2 regions of the Streptomyces tsukubensis genome follow, and region 2 is predicted to be linked to the other one. Evidence: predicted binding sites of a transcription regulator. Region 2 holds the regulator's gene; the other holds the start of a gene.
What was found. The regulator HspR, encoded in region 2, represses chaperone genes until heat shock. The targets are predictions, from matches to a motif close to TTGAGNNNNNNNNNCTCAA.

Region 1: a site for HspR is predicted at 1,762-1,780, ahead of lon (endopeptidase La). Genes of this name have one in related genera too.

What each region holds. Positions count from the first base shown of each region.
Region 1 is NZ_CP020700.1:5,533,881-5,537,289, reverse strand. It holds gene lon (endopeptidase La) at 1-1,739, opposite strand, end outside; gene B7R87_RS22995 (hypothetical protein) at 1,869-2,801, opposite strand; gene B7R87_RS22990 (DUF1877 family protein) at 2,975-3,409, shown strand, end outside.
Region 2 is NZ_CP020700.1:4,225,095-4,228,503, reverse strand. It holds gene B7R87_RS17255 (Rieske (2Fe-2S) protein) at 1-10, opposite strand, end outside; gene B7R87_RS17250 (hypothetical protein) at 7-204, opposite strand; gene B7R87_RS17245 (helix-turn-helix domain-containing protein) at 367-1,365, shown strand; gene B7R87_RS17240 (heat shock protein transcriptional repressor HspR) at 1,517-1,963, opposite strand; gene dnaJ (molecular chaperone DnaJ) at 1,969-3,150, opposite strand; gene grpE (nucleotide exchange factor GrpE) at 3,211-3,409, opposite strand, start outside.

The sequences.
Region 1 (3,409 bases), 1.3 Mb from region 2:
TCGCCCAGCTCGTGCTGTGCGGCGACCTTCCGCAGCAGCCGGGCGACCGACCGCTCCAGATTCCGTACGCCCGCCTCCCGGGTGTACTCGCCCGCCAGCCTCCGCAGCGCCGCCTCCTCGACGACGACCTCGCCGGGCTCCAGGCCCGCCCGCTCCAGCTGGCGCGGCAGCAGATGGTCCCGGGCGATGACGATCTTCTCGTCCTCGGTGTACCCGTCGAGCCGGACCAGCTCCATCCGGTCGAGCAGCGCCTCCGGAATGGCCTCCAGCACATTCGCCGTGGCCAGGAAGACGACGTCGCTGAGGTCGAGTTCGACCTCCAGATAGTGGTCGCGGAAGGTGTGGTTCTGCGCGGGGTCGAGGACTTCGAGGAGCGCCGCGGCCGGATCGCCGCGGAAGTCGGAGCCGACCTTGTCGATCTCGTCGAGCAGGACGACGGGGTTCATGGACCCGGCCTCCTTGACCGCCCGGACGATCCGGCCGGGCAGGGCGCCGACGTACGTCCGCCGGTGGCCCCGGATCTCGGCCTCGTCCCGGACACCGCCGAGGGCGACGCGCACGAACTTCCGGCCCATGGCGTGCGCGACGGATTCGGCGATGGACGTCTTGCCGACACCGGGCGGGCCGACCAGGGCGAGCACCGCGCCGCCGCGCCGTCCGCCGACGACCCCGAGGCCGCGGTCGCTGCGCCGCTTCCGTACCGCCAGGTATTCGGTGATCCGCTCCTTCACGTCCTCCAGGCCGGCGTGTTCGGCGTCCAGGACGGTCCTGGCGCCCCGGATGTCGTACGCGTCCTCGGTCCGCTCGTTCCACGGCAGTTCCAGGACGGTGTCCAGCCACGTCCGGATCCAGGAGCCCTCGGGGCTCTGGTCGCTGGACCGCTCCAGCTTGTCGACCTCCTTGAGGGCGGCCTCGCGCACCTTCTCCGGCAGATCGGCGGCCTCGACGCGGGCGCGGTAGTCGTCGGACTCCTCGACGGAGTCCTTGGCGTTCCCGCCGTTCAGCTCGCGCAGCTCCTTGCGGACGGCGTCGAGCTGGCGGCGGAGCAGGAACTCACGCTGCTGCTTGTCCACGCCCTCCTGGACGTCCTTGGCGATGGACTCGGCCACGTCCTGCTCGGCGAGGTGGTCGCGGACCTGCTCGGTGGCCAGCCGCAGCCGGGCGACCGGGTCGGCGGTGTCGAGCAGTTCGATCTTCTGGGCGACGGAGAGGAACGGGGAGTACCCGGCGTTGTCGGCCAGCTGCGCGATGTCGTCGATCTGCTGAACCCGGTCGACGACCTGCCAGGCGCCACGCCTCTTCAGCCAGTCGGTGACCAGGGCCTTGTACTCCTTGGCCAGCTCCAGCACCTGCCCGGGCAGCGGATCGGGCAGCGATTCGTCGACCGAGGTGCCCTCGACCCAGAGCGCGGCCCCGGGCCCGGTCGTCCCGGCGCCGATCCGCACCCGGCGCTGCCCCTTGATCAGCGCGCCGGGATCACCGTCGGAGAGCCGTCCGACCTGCTCGACGGTCCCGAGCACACCGGTCGCCGCGTAGTGCCCGTCGACCCGGGGAACAAGCAGCACTTCGGGCTTGCTGCCCCCTGATGAGCGGGCGGCGGCCTGTGCGGCCTCCACCGCGGCCCGTACCTCGGCGTCGTTGAGGTCGAGCGGCACCACCATCCCGGGCAGCACGACCTCGTCGTCGAGCGGCAGCACGGGCAGGGTGAACGGTGTGAACGTGCCGGACTCAGCAGCCATGATCTCCCCTTTGGCAGTGAACTTGAGCTGTACCGACTCAATGCTCTGGAGTCCGCCATTGTTCCCCGGGCCGCGTTCACTGTGAGCGAACAGCCCGGTACGCACCGGCCGGGGCCCGTCGGCGCGCTCTCAGGGTGCCCCCTGCACCACCCGTAGGGACCTGTCGACCAGCGCCTTCTTCCCGGCGAGTACCGCGGCGAAGTGCTCGGCCTTCCCGTCGATCCACGCCTTCTGGTGCGCCTCCGTCGCCGCGTACCAGATACCCACGGTGTTGTGCCGCTGCTTGCAGGCGACATCGGCGGCGGCGACGGCGATCGCGGTGTCGCTCACCGTCCCCGACTTCCAGTCGGTGTCGTTCGCCGCGTCGAGAGGGGTCCGGTAGTCGAAGCCCTTGTCCTTCATACATCCGGACCACTCGGTGAACGCCCCGGTCACCCGGCTGTCCTGCCGGACCTTCGCACGGAGGGAGTCGAACTCGTTCCCGACGGTGAAGGGGTCGGCGGCCCCCCGCGCCCCGCCCTTCAGCAGGCCCGCCTCCACCTCCGCCGCGCAGCCGCCCTTCCGCAGCAGCCGGCCCGCGGAGTCGGTGACGCCCTTCGCCCTCCCGTCGTAGACGGCCCGCTCCGCGTCCGTGGGTTCGTATCCGGAGCCGCTGGTCCTGCCCTGAGGGCCCCGGCCACTCGGGGTGCCGTAGCCGTGGAGCCGTGCCGCCCCGGCGTCGATCAGGGTGAAGTAGCGGGCGGGATCCGCGGCGGTGCCGGACCCAGCGGCCAGGGCCTGGGCATCGGTGAGCCACGACATGCCGAAACGCTCCATACAGCGCCGCGAGAGCGCGGCATGCGCCCGGGTGTAGGCGCGTATCTCCTTCTCGTCGAGCAGATAGCGGTCCATGGGCAGGTCGGGGACATCGGCCGGACGCATCACCTTCGGGACCCGGCCCAGCTCCGGTTCGTCGCGGTCACCACCGCCACCGCCACCGCCGCCGCCGCCCGCGCAGCCCGCGAGCGCGACGGCTCCCGCCAGTGCCATGACCGCCACTGCCCTCTTCCGAACCGTTCCCACCAGGTCTCCTCCGTGCTGTCCTGTACGTGTCCCCGAACCCTCCCGGAACACTCCCGCGAGCGGGGATTCGGTTCCTGGGGCCGGGCGGTGCCGACGGTGCTGTCCGTACTGTCGGTGCTGTCGGTGCTGTCGGTGCTGTCGGTGCTGTCGGTGCTTCGCCCTACCCTCCGGGCATGAGCATGAACGGCGTCTACCTCCGTTTCACCCCCGCCGAACTGGACCGGGCGCTCCGCGAACCCGACTGGGCCGAGGAGTTCGCCGAAGAGCTGCTGGAGGCCGAGTCCGACAGCGGGCGGCTGCCGTCGACGGCCCGCAGCCACCACACCGGGGCCGCCTGGCACGGACTCGACTTCCTGCTGGGCCGCCACGGGTTCCCCGTCGACGTCGTCCACGGCGAGGAGGAGATACCGGGCGCGGAGGAGTGGGGGTACGGGCCGCCGCGCTTCCTGCCACCCGGGCGGGTCCGGGCCGCGGCCGACGCCTTCGCCGGGCTCAGCCCCGGGGCGCTGGTGGACGGCGTGACCGCCGCGGACCTCGTGGCGGCAGAGGTGTATCCCGTATCGCAGTGGACGGACGAGTACTCCCTGGGCCTGGTGACGGCCTGCGTC
Region 2 (3,409 bases):
GAACGGTCATGCGTCCGCACCTTCGGAAGCAGGTGCGGTGGTGAGTTCCCAGGAAGGCTCGCCGTCGTCGGCAGTGGCCGCCGCGAACGGTCCACCGACCTCCCACGAGGGCTCACCCTGGTCCGCCGCCGCGACGGCTGCGGGGACGCGCTCCCAAGAGGGCTCGCCGGTGAATCCGGCCGCGCCCAGCGCGGCGCCCGCCAAGGCAAGAGCACATAGCGCACGTAGCGTCCTAGACATGGGTGATCTCCACCTCATTTGATCATTCCTCCTCCCCCGCGCATAAGACGATGTCTCACTCCGAACGCTTGCACCAGCGACGGCAGGCATCATGTTCCTGTAATGCAGGAACATGAGGGGGTACATATGACGTCTCATGGGGGCGAACTCGGACACCCTCACTCAGACGGCAAGTTGTGCGAGGCGGGAAAGAGTCTTTACATCACCGCGCTGCGGAGCGGCCGGCTGTCCCGGCTGGAGGCGGAGACCGCGCCCTGCCTGTTCGACCTCGCACTGCTCGATCCGGACCCGTATGACGCCCAGTGGCTCCGACCGGTTGCTCCCACCACGGCACTGGCGCAACTGATTCACCCCATCGAGAGGGAGATCCAGGACCGCCGCCGGCGGGCCGTCGCCCTCACCGACGCTCTCGAACCGTTTATGTCCATCAGTGCCCAGGGCTCGCCCGTGCCCGACGGCATCACCGTCCTCGAAGGCCTCAACCGGATCAACGCCAGTCTGGACCAGGTCACCGCCGACTGCACGGAGGAGCTTCTCACAGTCCAGCCGGGCAGCGGACGGCAGCCGCACTCCCTGGAGAAGGCGCTGCACCGGGTGCAGCCGCTGATCGAACGCGGGGTCCGGATGCGGACCCTCTACCAGCACACCGCCCGCCACCATCCCGCCACGCTCTCCTATATGGAGAAGGTCGGCCCGTCCGGAGTGGAGGTGCGCACCCTCGAAGAAATCATCGACCGGCTGATCATCGTGGACCGGAAGGTGGCCTTCATCCCCGCCAGCAGCGACCGGCTGTTCGCTCTGGAGCTGCGGCACAAGGGGATCGTGGACTATCTGGTCGGCGTCTTCGAGCAGTTCTGGCTGCACGGACTGCCGTGGGACGAGCCCATCTCGTACGGCCCCGATCTCAACGGGGTGACGGGTGTCCAGCGCTCCATCGCCAAACTGCTGGTGGAGGGGCATGTCGACGAGGCAATCGCCCGCCGGCTGGGGATGAACGTCCGGACCTGCCGGGCCCATATCGCCAAACTCGGCTCGTCGCTGGGCAGCGGCAGCCGTACCCAACTGGGGTATCTGATCGCCCAGTCGGGAATCCTGGAGCACGAAACGCCGACCTCGGCGGGCTGACGGCCCCCCGCCCGCGCCGTTCACCAATGCAACGGGACGCGGGCGGGACGGCTGTCACACCGTACGGCGAAGCGCTGTCCACCGGCGTGCTGTACGCCGGTGTGCTGTACGCCGGTGTGCTGTACGCCGGTGGGTCATGCGCTCCGGTGGGCTACTCGCCGGGGCGCTTGGGCCGCCATACGACCAGCGCGCTCGCCTGCTGCACGTCCTGGTACGGCACCAGATCGCGCCGGTACGAGGCGTGGACCTGCGATTCGCGCTGCCGCATCGCCGCCGCCGCGCCCTCGACCGCGGCCGTCAGCTCGGCCACCCGGGACTGGAGCGCCGCGACCTGGTTCTCCAGCTCGATGATGCGCTTGATGCCCGCGAGGTTGATGCCCTCGTCCTGGGACAACTGCTGCACCGTACGGAGCAGTTCGATGTCCCGGGCGGAGTAGCGCCGCCCCCGGCCCGCCGTACGGTCGGGGGAGACCAGCCCCAGCCGGTCGTACTGCCGCAGCGTCTGCGGGTGCAGCCCGGAGAGCTGGGCCGCCACCGAGATCACGTACACCGGTGACTCGTCGGTCAGTTCGTAGGGGTTGCGGCGCCTTCCGTCCATCGTCCTCATGCTCCCTTCGCGGCCTCGAAGAGCTCGGCCCTCGGGTCCTCGTCCGCGGTGGCCTCGCGATAGGCCTCCAGCGCTTCCTTCGCCTTGCCGCTCAGATCCTTCGGGACCGTCACCTCCACGGTGACCAGCAGATCGCCGCGGGTGCCGTCCTTGCGGACCGCTCCCTTGCCGCGGGCCCGCATGGTGCGCCCGTTGGGCGTGCCCGCGGGCAGCTTCAGGGTCACCGGCGGGCCGCCGAGCGTGGGCACCTTGACCTCGCCGCCCAGTACGGCCTCCGTGTACGTCACGGGCACGGTGACGGTCAGGTTGTCGCCACGGCGGCCGAACACGGGGTGCTCGCCGACATGGACGACGACATAGAGGTCACCGGCCGGGCCGCCGCGCTCGCCCGGGGCTCCCTTGCCGCGCAGCCGGATCCGCTGGCCGTCGGAGACGCCCGCCGGGATCCGCACCTGCATGGTGCGCGAGGAGCGGGCCCGTCCGCTGCCCTTGCAGACCTCGCAGGGGTCCTGGGCGATCAGCCCGCGGCCCTTGCAGTCCACACAGGGATCGGTCAGCGAGAAGGAGCCGCTGCCGCCGCGGGAGACCTGGCCGGTGCCGACGCAGGTCGGGCAGACCCGGGGGTTGCCGTTCTTGTCGCCGGTGCCGGAACAGGCCTTGCACGCCGCGGAGCTGGACATCCGCAGCGGGACCGTGGCCCCGTCGACGGCCTCGGTGAAGCTGAGCGTCACCTCGGACTCGATGTCCTGGCCGCGCCGCGGCTGGACCCGGGTCCCGGCGCCCGCACCGCGGTTGAACAGCCCGCCGAACACATCGCCCAGACCGCCGCCGAAGCCACCGGCCCCGCCGGGCTGGGGGCCCCCGCCCTGGGCGCCTCCGAAGAGGTCGCCCAGGTCGAAGTTGAAGCTGCCGCCGCCCGGCCCGGCGCGGAAGCCGCCGTTGCCGAAGAGGGCGCGGGCCTCGTCGTACTCCTTGCGCCGCTTGGGGTCGCCGAGGATGTCATTGGCCTCGGAGATCTCCTTGAAGCGCTCCTCCGCCTTGTTGTCACCCTTGTTGGCGTCCGGGTGGAACTCGCGGGCGAGCTTCCGGTACGCCTTCTTGATCTCGGCTTCGGTGGCGTCCTTGGGGACGCCGAGGACCTTGTAGTAGTCCTTCTCGACGAAGTCCTTCGTGTTCATCGACGTCCCTCCTCCCGGGCGGTGCCGCGCACGCTCCGTACGCGTACGCCTCTGCCTGCGTCAGCCCTTGTCCGGGCCACCGCTCTCCTCGCCGTCGGCCGCGCCGTCCTTGGCCTCCGTGCCGTCCGTGGCACCTGCGGCGCCTGCGGAGTCTGCGGACTCCTTCGACTCCTTGGCCGCCGGTGCCGGACCGGCGCCGGGCTGCGGCTCGGCCACGGCCACCCGCGCGGGGCGGATGGTCCGCTCGCCGATGCGATAC